DNA from 3 places in the Streptomyces sp. NPDC059900 genome. Region 2 is predicted to be linked to each of the others. Evidence: riboswitches for the same ligand, from Rfam matches in the RefSeq annotation. Region 2 holds a riboswitch; each other region holds the start of a gene.
The links. Region 2 has a riboswitch for S-adenosylmethionine ahead of thrC (threonine synthase). Riboswitches for the same ligand answer to the same signal wherever they lie in the genome.
Positions count from the first base shown of each region.

Region 1 (5,624 bases), on a different contig from region 2:
CCGGTCGAGATCGGCCCCTCGGTCGACGAGAACGGCGTCGAGCGCAAGGTGTCCGGTTCGCAGAAGCTGCGGGCCAAGCTCTCCAAGGGCTACTACGGGGAGGACAACCAGATCCCCAAGCCCACCACCGAGGAGTACAAGGAGATCACCAGCGGCCACGGCCACCACTGATCGACTGAAGCTCTGACGACAAGGTCGCCACGGCAAGAGCCCCGTCCCGTGCATCCAGTGCATGGACGGGGCTCTTTGCCGTCCTGCGGGCTGGATAAGGTGTTCCTGTCCTATGGCTGAACGAACCCAGGAGCGGCAGATGAGCGCTGTGACCCCCGCAGGAGGCAACACCGCGGCGGCCCGTTCCTGGCCCGGTGTACTGAACGGGCTGCTCGAAGGGCGCGACCAGAGCGCGGCGGACACGGCCTGGGCGATGGACCGCATCATGCGGGGCGAGGCGACCGACGCGCAGATCGCGGGCTTCATGGTCGCGCTGCGGGCCAAGGGCGAGACCGTGGAGGAGATCTCCGGCCTCGTCCAGACGATGTACGAGCACGCCAATGTCATCGAGGTGCCGGGGCAGACCGTCGACATCGTCGGCACCGGTGGTGACGGCGCCAAGACCGTCAACATCTCCACGATGTCCGCGATCGTGGCCGCCGGCGCGGGTGCGAAGGTCGTCAAGCACGGCAACCGCGCCGCCTCCAGCGCGTCGGGCGCCTCCGACGTCCTGGAGAAGCTCGGGGTGAACCTGGAGCTGCCGCTGAAGCGGGTCGTGGAGGTGGCCGACGAAGCCGGGATCACGTTCTGCTTCGCCGTGAAGTTCCACCCGGCGCTGCGGCACGCCGGCGCGGCGCGCAGCCAGCTGGGCATCAGGACCGTCTTCAACGCCCTGGGGCCGCTCACCAACCCGGCCAGGGTGCGGGCCCAGGCGGTCGGTGTCGCCGACGCGCGGATGGCGCCGATCGTGGCGGGGGTCTTCGCCGAGCGCGGGCACTCCTCCCTCGTCTTCCGCGGTGACGACGGGCTCGACGAGCTGACGACCACCTCGACCTCGCGGGTCTGGGTCGTACGGGACGGCGCCGTGCGCGAGGAGCCCTTCGACCCGCGGGACGTCGGCATCGACCTCGTCCCCGTCGAGGCCCTGCGGGGCGCCGACGCCTCGTACAACGCCGAGGTCGCGCTGCGGCTCCTGGACGGCGAGAGCGGTCCCGTGCGGGACGCCGTGCTGCTCAACACGGCGGCGGCCCTGGTGGCCCGTACGCCGGGCGAGGGGGCCCTCGTGGAGCAGATCGGCGCCGGTATCGCGCAGGCCGCCGAGTCGATCGACTCCGGGGCCGCGAAGAAGGCCCTGGAGCGCTGGGTGGCGGCCAGCAACAGGTGAGTGTGGCGCACACCGCAGTCCGGATGCCGGACTGCGGTGTGCACCGGGAAGATCGTGTGGCAGGATGCTGCACAGGTCATGAGTGACAGCGATTAAGCCCCGGCTCGCTGTCCGGCAACCCTCCGTCCGTGGCGGGGTGCCCCGGGTGAAGACCAGGCCGTACGCAGCAAGGCGTATGGCAAGCGCGGACCCCTGCGAACACCCTGGGGTCCTGGTCCTCAAGGGAGCAGTCTCGTGAGCAAGCGAATGCGATAGGGCCTCCGGCCCCGTTCGCAGTACCCCCTCCGCCCGGCCAAGAGCGCCGCGCGTCGAGGCAACACCCGTACGCGGAGCAGCAGTTGTGCTGCCGCACGGGATCTTACGCAGCTGTTCCGTCTTGCTCGCAGGGAGATTTCGCCATGTCCGCACGCCCCGCCACCGCCACCGCCGAGCTGACCGCCACCGCCGAGGTCACCGCCACCGAGTCCGCAGACCCCTGCTGTGCCGCCCCGCTGCCCGTCCTCGGCCGTGACGTCACCGTGCCGCTCGTCACCGGCGGCGAGGTGACCTACGCGGCGCTCGACTACGCGGCGAGCGCCCCGGCACTCCAGCGGGTGTGGGACGACGTGGCCGCGTACGCGCCGTACTACGGCAGCGTGCACCGCGGTGCCGGGTACCTCTCGCAGCTCTCCACCGACCTCTTCGAGAACAGCCGGGTCACCGTCGCCGAGTTCCTCGGCTGCCGCGAGAGCGACCAGGTCGTCTTCACGCGTTCGACCACCGACTCGCTGAATCTCCTGGCCGCGGCGCTGCCCGCCGACTGCCAGGTCTTCGTCTTCGAGACCGAGCACCACGCATCGCTGCTGCCCTGGCGCGACGCCCGCGTGACGTACCTGAACGCGCCGCGCACCGCCGGGCAGGCCGTCGAGACCCTGGAGCGCGCCCTCGCCGACCGCGACCCCTACGGGCCCGCCCTGGTCTGCGTGACCGGCGCCTCGAACGTCACCGGTGAGCTGTGGCCGGTCAGGGAGCTCGCCGCCGCCGCCCACGCGCACGGTGCTCGCATCGTCCTGGACGCCGCGCAGCTCGCGCCCCACCACCCCGTCTCGATCAGCGAGCTCGACGTCGACTGGGTCGCCTTCTCCGGCCACAAGCTGTACGCGCCCTTCGGCTCCGGCGTCCTCGCGGGCCGCTCCGACTGGCTCCAGGCGGCCGAGCCCTACCTCGCGGGCGGCGGCGCCTCGCGCAAGGTCGCGCGGCGCCCCAAGGAAGCAGGCGGCGGCGTGGACGTCGAGTGGCACGACACCGCCGCGCGGCACGAGGCCGGTTCGCCGAACGTCATCGGCGTGTACTCGATCGCCTCCGCCTGCAAGGCGCTGACCGAGGCCGGCTTCGACGCGCTCGTCGCCCGTGAGAACCAGCTCATCGCCAAGGTGCGCGAGGGCCTGGCCGAGGTGCCCGCCGTCAAGGTGCTCTCGCTCTTCGGCGACGACGCGCCGCGCGTCGGCGTCATCTCCTTCGTCGTCGACGGCTGGAACAGCTCGCACTTCGCCGCCGCGCTCTCCGCCGAGTACGGCATCGGCGTACGCGACGGCCTGTTCTGCGCCCACCCGCTGGTGCGCACCCTGCTCGGCAGCGACCCGCAGACCCAGGGGGAGTGCGGTGCCCCCGAGGCCGCGCCCGGCGAGAAGTCCCTGAACGCGATCCGGGTCAGCTTCGGCGCGGGCACCCCCGACGAGCACGTGGAGCGCTTCGTGCGCGCCGTCAAGGAGCTGGTGGCGGACGGCGCGCGCTGGAACTACCGCACCGAGGACGGGCGCTGCGTGCCGGACACCAACGCCGCCTGAGCCTTGCTCGTCCTGCCCTCCCGTCCTTTCAGACGTGCCCCCAGAACGATCATCCGCAGCGCACGCTCGGTCGCGTCGGTGAGGAACTCGCCGCCCCGCCCCAGCGCCTCGGTCAGCGAGACCGGCGCGGGCAGGATCGAGCTGTAGGCGTCCACGCCCACCGCCCGTACGTGGTGGGCACCCTGGCCGATCGTGCCCGCGAGGACCAGGACGGGACGGCCGAACCGCTTGGCGCGCCGGGCCACTTCGGCGGGGACCTTGCCGCGCGGCGTCTGGTGGTCGAGGGCGCCCTCGGCGGTGATGACCAGGTCGGCGCGGGCAAGGCGCGCGTCCAGGTCCAGGTGGCCGAGCAGGACGTCGAAGCGGGGCAGGAGCCGGGCGCCGAGCGCCGCGAGACCGGCTCCCAGGCCTCCGGACGCGCCGGTTCCGGGGCCGAGGGCGAGGTCCGTCGTGGCGCGCAGGTCGCGGGTCAGGACGTGTGCCCAGCGGTCGAGAGCCGCCGCGAGCTGTTCGACCTGCGCGGCAGTGGCGCCCTTCTGCGGTCCGAAGACGCGGGCCACGCCGCGCTCGCCGGTCAGGACGTTGAAGGGGTTGCAGGCGACGCGGATCTCGGCGTCCTTCAGGCGCGGGTCAAGGCCCGAGGGGTCGATGCGGCTCAGGCGGGTCAGCTCCCGGCCGCCGCGCGGGAGTTCCCAGCCGTCCGCGTCCAGGAGCCGGGCGCCGAGCGCTTGCAGGGCCCCCGCGCCGCCGTCCGACGTGCCGGAGTCCCCGCAGCCCACCAGGACGCGGCGGGCGCCCGCGTCCAGCGCGGCGCCGATCAGCTCGCCGACGCCGTACGTCGTGGTGGCACCGGGGTCGCGCAGATCGCGGGGGACCAGCGAGAGTCCGGCCACTGCGGCCATCTCGACGACCGCCGTGCCGTCCGGCAGGAGCGCGAAGTGCGTGCCGATCCGCTGCCCGACGGGGCCGGTGGCGGGCAGCGCGACCAGGCGCCCTCCGCCGGTGGCGGCCAGGGCTCGGGCGGTGCCTTCGCCGCCGTCCACCAGGGGGATCAGATCGGTGTCGGCGTGCGGGACGACACGGCGTACTCCTTCGGCGATCGCCTCGGCCGCGGACTGCGCGGACAGGGACTCCTTGAAGCCGCTGGGGGCGATGGCGAAACGGGTCAGCATGGGGTCTCCAGTGCGGGCGGGATCAGCGGACGGGCACGCCGAGCAGCGGCCAGAGCGTGACGGCGAAGAGCAGGACGAGGGCGGCGGTCAGGGGTGCCAGGACCGCGGAGAGGCGCAGCAGGTCGCGCGGGGTGTAGGTGGGGGTGCCGGGGATGTCGGCGAAGAGCGTGACGGGCTTCGCGGACGCGGGCAGGGTGTGGCAGAAGCCGGCGGCGGCCGTGGAGGCCAGGGCCGCCGCGACCGGGTTGACGCCCGCGCCGACCGCCGCCGCGACGACCAGCGGGACCAGGACGGACGAGCGGGCCGAGCGGGACTGGAGGACCAGGTGCGCGGCCGTGCTGACCGCCACGACGAGGGCAAGGAAGAGCCAGGGCGGCACATCGAGGGGAACCCCGCCCACCAGCCACTTCGCCGCCCCCGAATCGGCGAGCGCGACGCCCATCGCCATCGTCGCCGCCATGAAGAGCAGCAGCGCCCACGGCACGGTCTTGAGCGCGTCCTTCAGACGTACGGTGCCCAGGGCGGGGGAGGAGGCGACGACCGCGCCGATCAGCGCGACCACCGCGGGCGGCACCTGGTGAAGGGGCTCGCTGCACCAGAGTGCGACGACCGTGGCCAGGAGGAGGGCGCAGCGGGTCTCGGCTGGCTCCCAGGCTCCGGAGACCGGCTGCTCGCTGTGCTCCTGGAGTTGCTCGACGGTGATGTGGACGGGGCCCTTGCGGTCCGCCCGCCGCGTCGTCGTCAGGAGGACGGCCTCCGCCGCCAGGTGGGAGGAGGCGATGGCGAGCGGCAGGCCGAGCAGCATCCACTGGGTGAAGCCGATCCGGTCCCCGGTGGCCTCCCACAGCACGGACACCGTGATCAGATGTGCGCCCGCGCCGATCAGAGTGGCGACCGCGGACAGAAGGATCACGGTCGGAAACAGCAGCGCCAGCATCACGACCAGTCGCTTCCGGTCTGCGAGGACCTTGGCGAGCGCGAGGAAGACGGGCAGGGCGAGCGCGGCGCGGCCCGACGTGGCGGGTACCGCGAACGCCGTCACGACCAGGGCGGCCGTGGTCAGATGCGTCAACTGCCGTACGGTGCGTGCCCCGCTGACGAGGAAGGCCGCCGCCCGGCCCGCGAGACCGCTGCGGGCGACCGCGGCAGCCAGCACGAAGGCGCAGATGAGCAGCCAGACCGTCTCGTCGCCGAGGGTGCCGAAGAGCGTGTCGCTGCTGATCACCCCGGTCGCGGTGAGCGCGAGCCCGG
Region 1 is NZ_JBNNJZ010000478.1:547-6,170, forward strand. Features, by position in the region: partial or broken gene ACQKIP_RS36680 (ubiquinol-cytochrome c reductase cytochrome b subunit) at 1-171, shown strand, start outside; gene trpD (anthranilate phosphoribosyltransferase) at 311-1,375, shown strand; SAM riboswitch class IV at 1,450-1,566, shown strand; gene ACQKIP_RS36690 (aminotransferase class V-fold PLP-dependent enzyme) at 1,774-3,201, shown strand; gene ACQKIP_RS36695 (glycerate kinase family protein) at 3,153-4,373, opposite strand; gene ACQKIP_RS36700 (SLC13 family permease) at 4,396-5,624, opposite strand, start outside.
Region 1: another riboswitch for S-adenosylmethionine. It lies ahead of ACQKIP_RS36690 (aminotransferase class V-fold PLP-dependent enzyme); the one in region 2 lies ahead of thrC (threonine synthase).

Region 2 (7,522 bases):
CGCTCGGCGTTGTCGCACCAGCGGCCGGTTCGCCCGGCTGCGGCGGCGGTTCACCCGCCGTCAAACTCCTCCTGCTCTCCACCGTGACCTTCGCCCATCTCCGTCTCGGCGACTTCGACCGGGCCGCCGTGGCCGCCGCCACCCTGCACGAGGAGTGCGAGCGGCACGGCGAGCAGTGGATGCGCAGTTTCGCCTTCTACCTGCTGGCCGGAACCGCTCTCGGCAACGGCGACCCGTCCTCGGCGGTGCGGCACGCCCGCGACGGCCTGGCGATCAAATGGCGGCTCCACGACATCCTCGGTGCCGCCCTGAGCGTCGACATGCTGACCTCGGCCATGGACGACCCCGAGCAGACCGCGCGGCTGCTCGGGATCTCCGATGTGCTGTGGCGCTCCGTCGGCGTCGCTCAGCTGGGAAATCTGGACCTCGTGACCGCCCGCCGGGCCTGCGAGCGCCGGGTCCGCGACACCATCGGCGACCTGGCGTACGAGGCCGCCTTCCGCAAAGGCCTGGAGACCGGCATCGACGAGGGCATCGCCTATGCCCTGGCAACGCCCGAGGGCGGCACCCCTTCGTGAGAAGGAGTGCCGCCCTCGGTACGTACGGGACGTCGATCAACCAGAGGTCGATCAGAAGTCCATGTCACCGCCCGGCATGCCGCCGCCGGCCGGGGCAGCGCCCGCCTTCTCCGGCTTGTCGGCGATGACGGCCTCGGTGGTGAGGAACAGCGCGGCGATGGACGCGGCGTTCTGCAGGGCAGAGCGCGTGACCTTCGCCGGGTCGAGGATGCCCTCGGCGATCATGTCGACGTACTCACCGGTCGCGGCGTTCAGGCCGTGGCCGACGGTGAGGTTGCGGACCTTCTCGACGACGACGCCGCCCTCAAGGCCGCCGTTGACGGCGATCTGCTTGAGCGGGGCCTCCAGGGCGAGCTTCACGGCGTTGGCGCCGGTCGCCTCGTCACCCTCGAGCTCCAGCTTCTCGAAGACGGCGGCGGCCTGCAGCAGCGCCACGCCACCACCGGCGACGATGCCCTCTTCGACGGCCGCCTTCGCGTTGCGAACGGCGTCCTCGATGCGGTGCTTGCGCTCCTTGAGCTCGACCTCGGTCGCGGCACCGGCCTTGATGACCGCAACACCGCCGGCGAGCTTCGCCAGGCGCTCCTGCAGCTTCTCGCGGTCGTAGTCGCTGTCCGAGTTCTCGATCTCGGCGCGGATCTGGTTGACGCGACCCTGGACCTGGTCGCTCTCGCCGGAGCCGTCGACGATCGTGGTCTCGTCCTTGGTGATGACGACCTTGCGGGCGCGGCCGAGCAGGTCGAGACCGGCGTTCTCCAGCTTGAGGCCGACCTCCTCGGAGATGACGGTGCCACCGGTGAGGATGGCGATGTCGCCGAGCATGGCCTTGCGGCGGTCACCGAAGCCGGGCGCCTTGACGGCGACGGACTTGAAGGTGCCACGGATCTTGTTGACGACCAGGGTCGACAGGGCCTCGCCCTCGACGTCCTCGGCGATGATCAGCAGCGGCTTGCCGGACTGCATGACCTTCTCGAGGAGCGGAAGGAGGTCCTTCACGTTCGAGATCTTCGAGTTCACGATCAGGATGTACGGGTCGTCGAGCGACGCCTCCATACGCTCCATGTCCGTGGCGAAGTACGCCGAGATGTAGCCCTTGTCGAAGCGCATGCCCTCGGTGAGCTCAAGCTCGAGCCCGAAGGTCTGCGACTCCTCGACGGTGATGACGCCTTCCTTGCCGACCTTGTCCATGGCCTCGGCGATGAGCTCGCCGATCTGGGTGTCGGCGGCGGAGATGGAGGCGGTCGAAGCGATCTGCTCCTTGGTCTCCACGTCCTTGGCCTGCTCGAGCAGGGCGCCCGAGACGGCCTCGACGGCCTTCTCGATGCCGCGCTTGAGGGCCATCGGGTTGGCACCGGCGGCTACGTTGCGCAGGCCCTCGCGGACCAGCGCCTGCGCCAGGACGGTCGCGGTCGTCGTGCCGTCACCGGCGACGTCGTCCGTCTTCTTCGCGACCTCCTTGACCAGCTCGGCGCCGATCTTCTCGTACGGGTCCTCGAGCTCGATCTCCTTGGCGATGGAAACACCATCGTTGGTGATCGTGGGGGCACCCCACTTCTTCTCGAGGACGACGTTGCGACCCTTGGGGCCCAGGGTCACCTTGACGGCGTCGGCGAGCTGGTTCATGCCGCGCTCGAGGCCGCGCCGTGCCTCCTCGTCGAACGCGATGATCTTGGCCATGTGAAGTGGTCCTCCCGGACAGGGGTGGCATGCTCCGGATCGCATCGGTGCCCGCGACGGACGGCCTGCAAGCCTTGTGGTTCCTTGCCCCACCCGGCCTGCGGGCCTCACCGACCCGATCCAAGTTCTGTCACTCTCACTCGGAGAGTGCTAAGCCCAATGATTAGCACTCGACCCCTGCGAGTGCAAGCGCCTCTAGTGGATCCCGGACGTACGGAGGGGGCGCGCGTCCAGGGCGCGGTGCGGCGCACACGCCCGGACGCACGAGGGGCCCGTACCCCTGTCGGGATACGGGCCCCTCGTCACTCGCTAAGTCACTGGTCGATCGCGCCGAGATCAGACGGCGAGCTTGACCATGTCCGCCTGCGGACCCTTCTGGCCCTGCGAGATCTCGAACTCAACTCGCTGACCTTCTTCAAGGGTGCGGTAGCCGTCCATCTGGATCGCGCTGTAGTGGACGAATACATCCGCACCACCGTCGACCGCGATGAAGCCGTACCCCTTCTCCGCGTTGAACCACTTGACGGTGCCCTGAGCCATGCCTAACTCCCCTATTACTGGCCCTTGCACGGACCCGCACTTCGCGGACCCGGGTCAGACCTCACCCCCCCAATGGGTTGTGGAGGCGTGCGCCGGAACGCGTCGACCGCGGCTGAATGTATCTGTCCAACTGCCCTCTGCAACAGGTCAATCAGACGAGAATTCTGGGCACGCCTGATCGGAAATATGCGGAGGATTTACCGGAGTTCAGGGCAAGTCGGGCCGGACAAATGCCACGAGAGGGGCAAATGGGCAGTGCACTTTGGCTGCTTCTTGTCGCCCTCAGGGCGACTTCGTATATGCGCTCGGCACAAACGGGGAAGCTCGCTTCCCAACTGTACCGTGCTCAACCACATGGAATTGCCCCCTCCACTTCTCTCGCGGAGGGGGCAAAGCCGATTACGCAGGGTATTTCTTTAAAGAATCAACCACCGGCGACGGCGGGAATGATCGAGATGCCGGCGCCGTCCGGCGTCGCGGTCTCCAGACCCTGCTCGAAGCGGACGTCGTCGTCGTTCACGTAGACGTTCACGAAGCGCCGCAGCTTGCCCTGGTCGTCCAGGACGCGGGCCGCGATACCGGCGTGGTTCTTCTCCAGGTCGGCAATGACCTCGGAGAGGTTCGCCCCCTCGGCGGCGACCTCGGACTGACCGCCGGTGTAGGTGCGGAGAATGGTGGGGATACGAACGTTCACGCTCATGGGGATCACCTCGGTAGTTCGGGGGCGTGGGGCGCCCCGTCAGGGGCGCGGGGAACTGCGCGACCAGCCACGACGGTCCGCAGACGGAGGAAGGCTCAGGCCCTGCGGCGGTTAACCGGCAAGACCCGCGGCGCGAAACGCGTCAAGGTTGGGCTTGATCGTCGCGGTCGCCTGAGAGGTCTCGGCAACAGCGTCCAGGGTCTTGAGGCCATCACCGGTGTTCAGCACCACGGTGGTGAGCGCCGGGTCGATGAGACCGGCCTCGATCAGCTTCTTCGTGACGCCCACCGTCACACCGCCCGCGGTCTCCGCGAAGATGCCCTCGGTCCGCGCGAGCAGCTTGATCGCGTCGACGACCTGCTCGTCGTTCACGTCCTCCACCGCACCGCCCGTACGGCGCGCGATGTCCAGGACGTACGGCCCGTCGGCGGGGTTGCCGATGGCGAGCGACTTGGCGATGGTGTCCGGCTTCTGCGGGCGCACGACGTCGTGCCCGGCCTTGAAGGCGGTGGACACCGGCGAGCACCCCTCGGCCTGCGCTCCGAAGATCTTGTAGGGCTTGTCCTCGACGAGCCCGAGCTTGATGAGCTCCTTGAGGCCCTTGTCGATCTTCGTGAGCTGCGATCCGGAGGCGATCGGGATGACCAGCTGGTCGGGAAGGACCCACCCCAGCTGCTCGCAGATCTCGTACGCGAGGGTCTTGGAACCCTCGCCGTAGTACGGCCGCAGGTTCACGTTCACGAAGCCCCAGCCCTCGCCCAGCGGGTCGCCGATGAGCTCGGAGCAGAAGCGGTTCACGTCGTCGTAGTTGCCCTCGATGCCGACGAGCTCGCCGCCGTACACCGCGGCCATGACGACCTTGCCCTGCTCCAGGTCGTGCGGGATGAACACGCAGGAACGGAAGCCGGCGCGGGCCGCGGCGGCACCGACGGCGCCCGCGAGGTTGCCGGTGGAGGAGCAGGAGAGCGTGGTGAAGCCGAAGGCGCGGGCGGCCTCGATGGCCTGCGCCACGACGCGGTCCTTGAAGGAGTGCGTCGGGTTGCCGGAGTCGTCCTTGACGAACAGCTTGCCCTGCTCGACGCCGAGCTCGCGGGCGAGGTTGTCGGCCTTGACGAGCTTGGTCCAACCGGGGTTGATGTTGGGCTTCTCGGCGACGTCCGCCGGGACGGGAAGGAGCGGGGCGTAGCGCCAGATGTTGTCCGGGCCGGACTCGATCTGCTTGCGCAGCGCCTCGGGGTCACCGGTCGGCAGGTCGTACGCGACTTCGAGCGGGCCGAAACAGGCCTGGCAGGCGAAGATCGGGCCGAGCGGGTAGAGCTCGCCGCACTCGCGGCAGGAGAGGCCGGACGCGGGGCCGAGGTCCACAGAACCCGTGGACGTCGTGGTGGAGGGGGTGGTGTCGTTCGTTGCGACAGTCTGCGCAGCCATGGAGGCGAGGCCCTTTCTCCTCATCTTCCTCGCGACGCATCTCGCCGCGAGACGGAATTGGCACCTTCCCCACCGAGACCTCGCGTGCGCGGTCGGCGGGATGGTTGCCGGGGCTTCAACGGGCCGTATCCCTCTGCCCCTCTGGATGAGCGGTATGGCGCCGGGCTTCAGGGGCCCGGGGCATTTGTTGCGCGATGACCCCGGCATGCGATGGTCATCGGCGTTGTTCAAGACTGTAACCGACGGCCTGGACCCTTGAGATAGTCGTCCGAACCGCGAGATGGATCACATGTAGGCCACACACAGGAGGAGCCCCCCGTGCTGGAAGAGGCCGAGCGCTGGCTGACCAGGCGTTCCTGGTCTGTTGCCGACCGCCCGCTCAGCGCGCTCGTCGCCGCCAAACGGGCGTCGGGAGCCTCGGTGAGTGTCGTCCTGCCCGCGCTCGACGAGGAGGCGACGGTCGGCGAGATCGTCGCCGAGATCCGCCGCGAGCTGGTCGAGAAGGCCGCCCTCGTCGACGAACTCGTGGTGATCGACTCCGGCTCCGCCGACCGCACGGCCGAGGTCGCCGGGGCGGCGGGCGCGCGGGTCGTGCACCGGGACGAGATCCTGCCGCGCATCCCGGCCGTGCCCGGCAAGGGCGAGGTCCTGTGGCGCTCGCTCCTGGTGACCGGCGGCGACATCGTCGCGTTCGTCGACGCGGACCTGAGGGAGTTCTCGGCGGACTTCGTGACGGGGATCGTGGGCCCGCTCCTGACCGAGCCCGACGTGGACTTCGTGAAGGCGATGTACGACCGCCCGCTGGCCGGGACCGACGACCAGGGCGGCCGGGTCACCGAGCTGATGGCGCGCCCGCTGCTCAACATGCACTGGCCCCAACTCGCCGGATTCGTGCAGCCGCTGGGCGGGGAGTACGCGGCGCGCCGGTCCCTCCTTGAGCGGTTGCCGTTCCCCGTCGGGTACGGCGTGGAGCTCGGGCTGCTCGTCGACGCGCTGCACACCGTGGGCCTCGACGCGCTCGCGCAGGTCGACGTCGGGGTGCGCAAGCACCGCCACCAGGACGGGCAGGCGCTCGGCCGGATGGCCGCGGCGATCTACCGGACGGCACAGCTGCGCCTGGCGCGCGGCCATCTCGTACGCCCCGAGCTCATACAGTTCGAACGGGGCGAGCAGGGGTTCGAGCCGCGGACCCATTCGGTCGACACGGAGGAGCGCCCGCCGATGTCCGGCGTCGCGGAGTACACGGCACGCCGCGTGGCGTAACCACTCATCGCCGGGCATTTTGTCTACATTCCCCACTTATGTGGCAAAGACATGCAGTGGGAAGCGCGCGACGCAACGGTCGCATGACCATGGCCACGGTCGGCCTCATGGCAGGACTGCTCGGCGCCGCGGCCGCGCCTGCCTCCGCCGCCCCGGCCGCGGAGGTGCGTCACGGCGCATCGTCGTACGCGAACACCAGGACCGTCGACCGCATCGAACTCACCCCCGCGGACGAGCAGCACAGCGGCCGCGGACAGCTGGCCGACAGCGGCAGCAACTCGGACACGATGCTGTACGCGGGCCTCGCGATCTCCCTGTGCGTCCTGGGCGCGCTCGCGGTGGCGGCGGCACGGAGCAGACGGAACTAGGCCCTTGTCCCTGAACGTATACGGCCGGGTCATCGCGGTCCGGCCGTACGTTTGAGCCCTTCCCGGAAGGGCTAGGTTGCGCACATGGTCTCCGAGCACGCCGCAGCCCAGGTCCTCGTCGCGTCCAACCGCGGCCCCGTCTCGTACGCCCTGGAGGAGAACGGGGAGCTGACGGCCAAGCGGGGCGGCGGCGGACTCGTCTCCGGGCTCAGCGCGATCGGCGACTCCGAGGCCGCGCTGTGGGTGTGCGCGGCACTGGGCGACGGCGACCGGGAGGCCGTGCGGCGCGGGGTCGGCGAGCCCGGCGTGCGGATGCTCGACATCGACGCGGGTTCGCACGAGGGGGTGCACGCCGACGCGTACAACGGAATCGCGAACTCGGTCCTGTGGTTCGTCCACCACATGCTGTACCAGACGCCGCTCGAACCGGCCTTCGGCCCGGAGTTCCGCGCACAGTGGGCGTCGTACGAGACCTACAACCGCGCCTTCGCCGAGGCGCTCGCCGAGAGCGCGGCCGGGGGCGCTGCGGTCCTCGTCCAGGACTACCACCTGGCCCTGGTGCCGGGGATGCTGCGCGAGCTGCGCCCCGACCTGCGCATCGGCCACTTCTCGCACACGCCGTGGGCGCCGGTGGACTACTTCCGGATGCTGCCGGACGACGTCGCCGAGCAGCTGCTCCGCGGCATCCTGGGCGCCGACCGGGCGGCGTTCCTGACGGGGCGGTGGGCGGACGCGTTCAGCGACTGCTGCGTCGCGCTCCTCGGGGGCACGTCGGGGACGCGGATCGGGGTGCACGGGCTCGGGGCCGACGCGGACTTCCTGCGGGAGCGGTCGCGGCGGGAGGACGTGGAGGAGCGGCTCGTCGCGCTGCGGGAGCAGATCGGGGGCTCCGGTTCCGGGGACGGCGATCGGAAGGTGATCGTCCGGGTCGACCGGACCGAGCTCTCCAAGAACATTGTGCGGGGCTT
Region 2 is NZ_JBNNJZ010000096.1:11,715-19,236, reverse strand. Features, by position in the region: gene ACQKIP_RS16330 (ATP-binding protein) at 1-578, shown strand, start outside; gene groL (chaperonin GroEL) at 630-2,255, opposite strand; gene ACQKIP_RS16320 (cold-shock protein) at 2,592-2,795, opposite strand; gene ACQKIP_RS16315 (MoaD/ThiS family protein) at 3,220-3,495, opposite strand; gene thrC (threonine synthase) at 3,607-4,923, opposite strand; SAM riboswitch class I at 4,941-5,075, opposite strand; gene ACQKIP_RS16305 (glucosyl-3-phosphoglycerate synthase) at 5,242-6,186, shown strand; gene ACQKIP_RS16300 (hypothetical protein) at 6,270-6,554, shown strand; gene ACQKIP_RS16295 (alpha,alpha-trehalose-phosphate synthase (UDP-forming)) at 6,639-7,522, shown strand, end outside.

Region 3 (7,522 bases), on a different contig from region 2:
ACCTGCTTGCGCCGCACCTCGCGGGAGAGTTCCTCCGCATCGGCGTCCGTGTCCCCGAGGACGAAGGTCGCGGCGGGCAGGATGAGCAGCTGGTCGTGGGTGCGGCCGTAGCGCGCGAGGCGTCCCTTGACGTCCGTGTAGAACGCCTGGCCTTCCTTGAGCGTGCTGTACCGGCTGAAGATCGCGTCGGCGCCCTCGGCCGCGAACTCGCGCCCCTCCTCGGAGTCACCGGCCTGGAAGATGACGGGTCGGCCCTGCGGGCTGCGCGGGACGTTGAACTGCCCCTGGATGTCGAAGTGCTGCCCCTGGTGGACGAAGGCGCCCGCCTTGGCGTCGCGCAGGAAAGTGCCGCTCTCCCGGTCGGCGGCGATCTCGTCACCCCGCCAGGAGTCGAAGAGTTCGTTCGCCGTGGCGAGGAATTCCTTCGCCCTGGAGTACCGCTCCTCCTGCGGCAGGAATCCGCCGCGCCGGAAGTTCTCGCCGGTGAAGGCGTCCCAGGAGGTCACGACGTTCCAGGCGGCGCGCCCGCCGGAGAGGTGGTCGAGGCTGGCGAACTGGCGGGCCACCTCGTACGGCTCGTTGAAGGTGGAGTTGATGGTGCCGGTCAGGCCGAGGCGTTCGGTGACGGCGGCGAGCGCGGTGAGGACGGTGAAGGTGTCGGGCCGTCCGACGACGTCCAAGTCGTAGATTTCGCCGCCCTGTTCACGCAGGCGCAAACCCTCGGCGAGGAACAGGAAGTCGAATTTGGCGCGCTCGGCGGTGCGGGCGAAGTGCGCGAAGGAGCTGAACTCGATGTGGCTCCCGGCTTCGGGGTCGCTCCATACGGTGGTGTTGTTGACGCCGGGGAAGTGCGCCGCGAGGTGGATCTGCTTGAGCGGCTTGTCCGGTGACTTGCTCATGTCGGGTTCCTTCCGGCTCAGGCGGTGGCGGCGTAGCGGCTTGCGGGGCGGGCGAGGCCGAGCAGGCCGCGCAGGGTGCCGGCCTCGTACGCGTGCCGGAAGGCGCCGCGGCGCTGGAGTTCGGGCACCAGGCCCCGGGTGATCGCCGGGAGGTCGTGACCGGCGACGGCGGGCCGCAGCCGGAAACCGGCGAGACCGGATTGCTGCAACTCGTCAAGCAGGTCGGCCAGTTGAGCGGGTGTGCCGGTGAAGACGTGTGCGTCGCTGGTGTACGGGTGACCGGCGAGGGCGTCAAGGCGCTCGCGGCGGGCCGCGGCGGCGGCCGGGTCGTCGTCGAGGAACACCACCAGGTCGCCGAAGAGGTTCAGGGGCTCGGCGGTGCGCCCGGCCTCGTCCTGCTCGGCACGGACCGCGGTGACGATGGCGCGTGCGTGCGCCGCGTCGCGCGGGGTGACAAATCCGATGTCGGCGGAGCGGCCGAGGAGCCGGAAGGGGGCGTCGGTCGGGCCCTCGTGGGCGAGCGCGCCGACAAGGGGCCTGCCCTGCGGCGGCCGGGGGGTGATCGAGGGGCCCTTGACGCTGAAGTGCTTGCCCTCGAAGTCGACGTAGTGCAGCTTTTCGCGGTCGATGAAGCGGCCGGTGGCGACGTCCCGGATCTCCGCGTCGTCCTCCCAGCTGTCCCAGAGGCGGCGCACGACTTCGACGTAGTCGGCCACCTCGTCGAAGAGGTCGAGGGTCAGCTCACGTACGTCCGCTCTGCCGAGGTCCCCGACGCCGTCGAGGGCGGGAAACGTGCGGCGCCCGAAGTGCGCGGCGTCGTTGCGGCGTGCGGACACCTGCACCCGCAGGCCCGCGCGGCCCGCGCTCACGTAGTCGAGCGTGGCGATCGCCTTGGATATGTGGAAGGGCTCCGTGTGGGTGGTCACCACGGTCGGCACGAGGCCGATGTGGCTGGTCAGCGGGGCGACACGGGCGGCGATGAGGACCGCGTCGAGGCGCCCTCGCACCTGGTCCGTGCGTCCGTCGGATTCGGTGAAGTGCGAGGACTGGAGCCCGAGCGCGTCCTCGATGGTCACGAAGTCGAGCAGGCCGCGTTCGGCCTCGGTGATCAGATCGGTCCAGTACCGGGCGGTGAGCAACTCCCCCGGCCGGGCGACCGGTTCACGCCAGGCGGCCGGGTGCCAGCCCGCGCCGTCGAGTGCGACGGCCAGGTGCAGCGGGGCGCCGGAGGGAGAGGAGGAAACGGATTGAGCGGATGAATGGGGCAGCGCTGATGATGACGACACGAAAGGTGTGCCTTCCTGATCGACCGTACGAGATCACCGGCCCCTCGGCTCCGAGGGTGCGGCGGCGGGGTGACGGGTCAGGAACGACAGAGCGCGCCGGCGACGCGCTGCAGATCGATGTGCGGTCGGGAGTACAGGTGGACCTGTGGGCGCGGGGCGATCACCTTGACGCGCGGGGCTGCCGACACGGACGCCGACGCGGGCGCGGCGGGCAGCACGGGCAGCATCACCGACACGTCCCCCACCTCCACCCTTTCGGCCCGGCGGGCCAGGGGCCTCGCCGTCTCGCGCTTGCGGAGCCCTGAGCGGGTCCGCCTGGTCCTCACCTGGAGCACCCCGCCGCGTGGGAGGGTTGCCGGTCAGCAAGCCAGGGCTTGACGCTGACACTCGTAACCTGCTCGGGACGTTACGTGAGGCCGGGGCGGTGCGCAATGCCCGTGGATCATGGGCGTGCTCACAGCTGAGTACGTGCCTCGGTGTGCGTCCTTCTCAGGCACAACCGCCGGGCCCCTGCTTCTGTTCCGCTTCCCGGCGGCGAGTTCCCGGGCCTTCTTGACGCACCGGACGCCCGGACCCAGACTGCCGGAGACGGTCACGACCCGGCTCAACGGGCCCCGACGGCAGGGCTGGTGCACATGTTCAGGGCGTTCGGCGAGAGGAAGGGCATGCAGCGGCCTCTCCTGTCCGCGCCCCGTCCCCGCCCCCGCATTCTGACCAGACGTCTGCACATCGACCTGCTGCGCGTGTGCAGCGCCTCGGTTCCAGCTGCCTGACGTCCCCGCACATACGAGACGTACATGGCGTACCCGGTGCGCGGGACGTGCGCGCAGCGGAAACGCGCCCCCTGCCGCAGCCCTCCGCGGCTACGCCTGCCCCTCTCCCCCACCGCGCCACCGTCGGCAAGCACCCGGGCGGCGCCCCCCTCACCTGCCTGGAGAGCCATGCCCGAGATCACGTCGCACCGTCCCCGCCGCCCCGTCCCGGAGACGTCGCGCTCCCCGCACGGCACGTGTCCCGCCCCGATCCGCAGCCGTATCGGCGCGGACCTGGCCGGCGGCTTCTATCCGGCGCCCCACCGATACCACCTGTATCTCTCGGCCGGATGTCCCCGCTCGCTGCGCGTCTCGGTCACCCTCGACCTGCTCGGGCTCAGGGAGTCGGTCACCACGACGCTCCTGGCCCCGGAGACCACGGACACCACCGCCGCACTCGACGACCTGCACCGCTTCTACGAGGCCACCGAGTACCACTTCCACGGCCCGCTGACCGTTCCCGCCCTGTGCGACCGGTGGAGCGGACACGTCGTCAGCAATCACACGCCGGACATCCTGCGCGACCTCGCCTGCCGCCTCGCCGCGCACGGGAACGGGAACGGCCCGCGCCGCCTCCTGCGACCGCCGTCCCTGGCCGCCCGGATCGACACCTGGCACGACTTCCTCGCCGATCCGCTCACCCCCGCGACACTGGACCGCCTCGACCGCCGTCTTGCCTCGCGCCGCTACGTCGTGGGCGACGAACTGACGGCGGCGGACGTGCACTTGTGGGCACAGCTGGTCCACCTCACCGCAGCCGAAAACGAGGCCGTGCACGCCTACCCCCGCCTCCGCTCCTACGCCCGCCGCCTGCACGACATCCCGGCCTTCCGCGCCAACCACCCCCGCTCCGGCTGACGGGGCCCAAGCGGATCGGGCCCGGTCGCGGCACACTGCCGCGACCAGGCCCGGACTTCACTCCCGGATGCTCACCAGATCCGGACGCGCTCCTCGCGGTCCAGCCAGAGACCGTCGCCCTCCGCCGTCTCGAACGCCTCGTGGAACTCTTCGAGGTTGCGCACGATGTTGGCGCGGAACTCGGGCGGCGAGTGCGGGTCGATGGTGAGGTACTGCTGCTCCTGCTCCTTGCGGCGCTTGGTGCGCCAGCAGTAGGCCCAGCTCATGAAGAGCCGCTGCGAGCCGGTCAGGCCGCCGCTCGTGGGCATCGCGGCGCCGTCGAGCGCGATGCGGTACGCGGTGTGCCCGATGGTCAGACCGCCCAGGTCGCCGATGTTCTCGCCGACCGTCAGCGAGCCGTTGACGAACTCGTCCGGCAGGTTGCGCGGCGAGAAGGCGTCGTACTGCTTGACCAGCGCCTTCGACTTCGCCTCGAACGCGGTCTTGTCGGCCGCGGTCCACCAGTCGTTGAGGTTGCCCGCACCGTCGTACTGCGCGCCCTGGTCGTCGAAGCCGTGGCCGATCTCGTGGCCGATGACCGAGCCGATGCCGCCGTAGTTCTCGGCCGGGTCGGCGTCGGGCGAGAAGAACGGCTTCTGCAGGATGCCCGCGGGGAAGCAGATCTCGTTGGTGCCCGGGTTGTAGTAGGCGTTGACGGTCTGCGGCAGCATGAACCACTCGTCGCGGTCGACCGGCGCGCCGATCTTGGCGAGCTGCCGGTCGGACTCGAAGGCGTCCGCCGCCTGCGCGTTGCCGAGCAGGTCGCCCTCGGTGACCTCAAGAGCCGAGTAGTCGCGGAAGGTGTCGGGGTAGCCGATCTTGGGGCGGAAGGTGGCGAGCTTCTCGTAGGCGCGCTCCTTCGTCTCGTCCGTCATCCAGTCCAGGCGGGCGATCGACTGGCGGTAGGCCTCCAGGAGGTTGGCGACGAGGTCGTCCATCATCGCCTTGGAGCTCGGCGGGAAGTGCCGCGCCACGTACTCCTTGCCGACGGCCTCGCCGATGGAGCCCTCGACGAACGCGACCGCCCGCTTCCACCGGGCGCGCAGCTCGGGGGTGCCGTTGAGGGTGCGGCCGTAGAACTCGAAGTTGTTCCGCACGAACGCGTCCGTGAGGTAGGGCGCGCACGAACGCAGGACCCGCACCAGCGCCCAGTCGCGCCACTGCTCGATCGGCACCTCGTCAAGGACCGCGGACAGGTGACGGAAGAAGGACGGCTGGCGGACGCACGTCTCGGCGATGGTGGCTTCCGAGCCGCCGAGCCCCTCGGCGTAGCCGCGCCAGTCGAAGTGCGGGGCCAGGGTGGTCAGTTCGTGCAGGGTGAGGAGGTTGTAGGTCTTCTGCACGTCGCGCGTCTCGGCCCGCTCCCAGTGGCCCGCGGCGAGGCGGGTCTCCAGGGCGAGAACCGTCTGCGCGGCCTCGGCGGGCGAGGCGTGCTCGCCCAGCGTGAGCAGCTCGGTGAGGTAGGCGAGGTACTTCTCGCGGATCTCGGCGAACTTCTCTTCGCGGTAGTACGACTCGTCGGGCAGGCCGATCCCGCCCTGGAGGACGTTGAAGAGGTAGCGGTCGGAGTTGCGGTCGTCCGAGTCGATGTAGGAACCGAACAGACCGGAGCCGCCGGTCCGCTCGAAGCGGCCGAGGAACGCCGCGAGCTGCCGGGTGTCCCGCAGTCCCGCGACGGCGTCGATCAGGGGCTGCGCCGGGGCGAGCCCGCGGGCGGCGATCGTCTCCTCGTCCATGAACGAGGCGTACAGCGTGGCGATCTTGCGCGCGTCATCCGAGCCGGCGCCGTCCGACGCCAGCTCCTGGATGATCACCTTCACTTGTTCCTCGGCCGTGTCGACCAACTGCACGAAGGGGCCCCAGCTCGAGCGATCCTCGGGGATCGGCTCGGTCTCAAGCCAGTGACCGTTGACGTGGCCGAACAGGTCGTCCTGGGGTCGGATCTCGGGGTTCATGCCCGCGCGGGCGTCATCCAGCATGCTCATTCACGCACCCTACGCGGACACCGTGCCCGAGCACGATCGCCTTACGGCTCCGGCCCGGCCTCAGCCGCCGACGTACTCCCGCAGATGCCGCGCCGTCACGGTCTCCCCCTCGGTCACCAGGGTCGCGGGCGTGCCGGTGAACACCACCTGCCCGCCGTCGTGCCCGCCGCCGGGCCCCAGGTCGATGATCCAGTCGGCGTGCGCCATCACCGCCTGGTGGTGCTCGATGACGACCACCGAGTTGCCGTCGTCCACGAGCCGGTCGAGCAGCGCGAGCAGCTTGTCCACGTCGGCCAGGTGCAGTCCGGTCGTCGGTTCGTCCAGGACGTACGTCGAGGACTTCTCCGCCATGTGGATGGCGAGCTTGAGGCGCTGGCGCTCGCCGCCGGAGAGGGTGTTCAGGGGCTGGCCGAGCCGCAGATAGCCGAGCCCGACATCGCCGAGACGGCCGAGGACGGCGTGCGCCTGGCCCGTGGGGAAGAAATCGAGTGCCTCGGCGACGGACATGCCGAGGACCTCGCTGATGTTCTTGCCGCGCAGCCGGTAGGCGAGGACCTCGGCGGTGAACCGCTCGCCCGCGCACGCCTCGCAGACGGACGCCACCCCGGGCATCATCGCCAGGTCGGTGTAGATGAGCCCGATGCCGTTGCACTTGGGGCAGGCGCCATCGGAGTTCGCGCTGAACAGGGCCGCCTTGACGCCGTTGGCCTTGGCGAACGCGGTGCGGATCGGGCCGAGCAGACCGGTGTAGGTCGCCGGGTTCGAGCGGCGCGAGCCGCGGATCGGCGACTGGTCGGCGACCACCACGCCCTCCTGCCCGGAGAGGTAGCCGTGGATCAGCGAGCTCTTGCCGGAGCCCGCGACGCCGGTGACCACGGCGAGCACCCCGAGCGGGATGTCGACCTCGACGTCCTTGAGGTTGTGCCGGTCGGCGCCCTGGATGGACAGCTGCCCCTTGGGCACGCGCACCTGCTCGCGCAGCCGGGCCCGGTGTTCCAGATGCCGCCCGGTCAGCGTGCCCGACGCGCGCAGCCCCGCCACGTCGCCGGTGAAGCAGATCTGCCCGCCCGCCGTGCCGGCCGCGGGACCGAGGTCCACCACGTGGTCGGCGATCGCGATGACCTCGGGCTTGTGCTCGACGACGAGCACCGTGTTGCCCTTGTCGCGCAGCCGCAGCAGCAGGTCGTTCATGCGCCGGATGTCGTGCGGGTGCAGGCCGATGGTCGGCTCGTCGAAGACGTACGTCACGTCGGTGATGCTGGAGCCGAGATGGCGCACCATCTTCACGCGCTGGGCCTCGCCGCCGGAGAGCGAGCCCGATGTGCGGTCCAGGCTCAGATAGCCGAGCCCGATCTCGACGAGCGATTCGAGCAGCTCGCGCAGGCTCGCGATCAGCGGCGCGACGGCCGGGTCGTCGAGGCCGCGCACGAACGCGGCGAGGTCGCTGATCTGCATCGAGGAGCAGTCGGCGATGTTCAGGCCGTCGATCCTCGACGACAGCGCGGCCGCGGTCAGGCGCGTTCCCTCGCAGAGCGGGCAGCGGGCGAAGACCACGGCGCGGTCGACGAAGGTCCTGATGTGGGGCTGGAGGGCGTCGCGGTCCTTGGCGAGCCAGGTCCGCTGCATCCTGGCTATCAGGCCCT
Region 3 is NZ_JBNNJZ010000256.1:416-7,937, forward strand. Features, by position in the region: partial or broken gene ACQKIP_RS27510 (NtaA/DmoA family FMN-dependent monooxygenase) at 1-899, opposite strand, end outside; gene ACQKIP_RS27515 (LLM class flavin-dependent oxidoreductase) at 917-2,167, opposite strand; gene ACQKIP_RS27520 (putative leader peptide) at 2,263-2,511, opposite strand; SAM riboswitch class IV at 2,468-2,580, opposite strand; gene ACQKIP_RS27525 (glutathione S-transferase C-terminal domain-containing protein) at 3,127-3,855, shown strand; gene ACQKIP_RS27530 (M13 family metallopeptidase) at 3,927-5,879, opposite strand; gene ACQKIP_RS27535 (excinuclease ABC subunit UvrA) at 5,940-7,522, opposite strand, start outside.
Region 3: another riboswitch for S-adenosylmethionine. It lies ahead of ACQKIP_RS27515 (LLM class flavin-dependent oxidoreductase); the one in region 2 lies ahead of thrC (threonine synthase).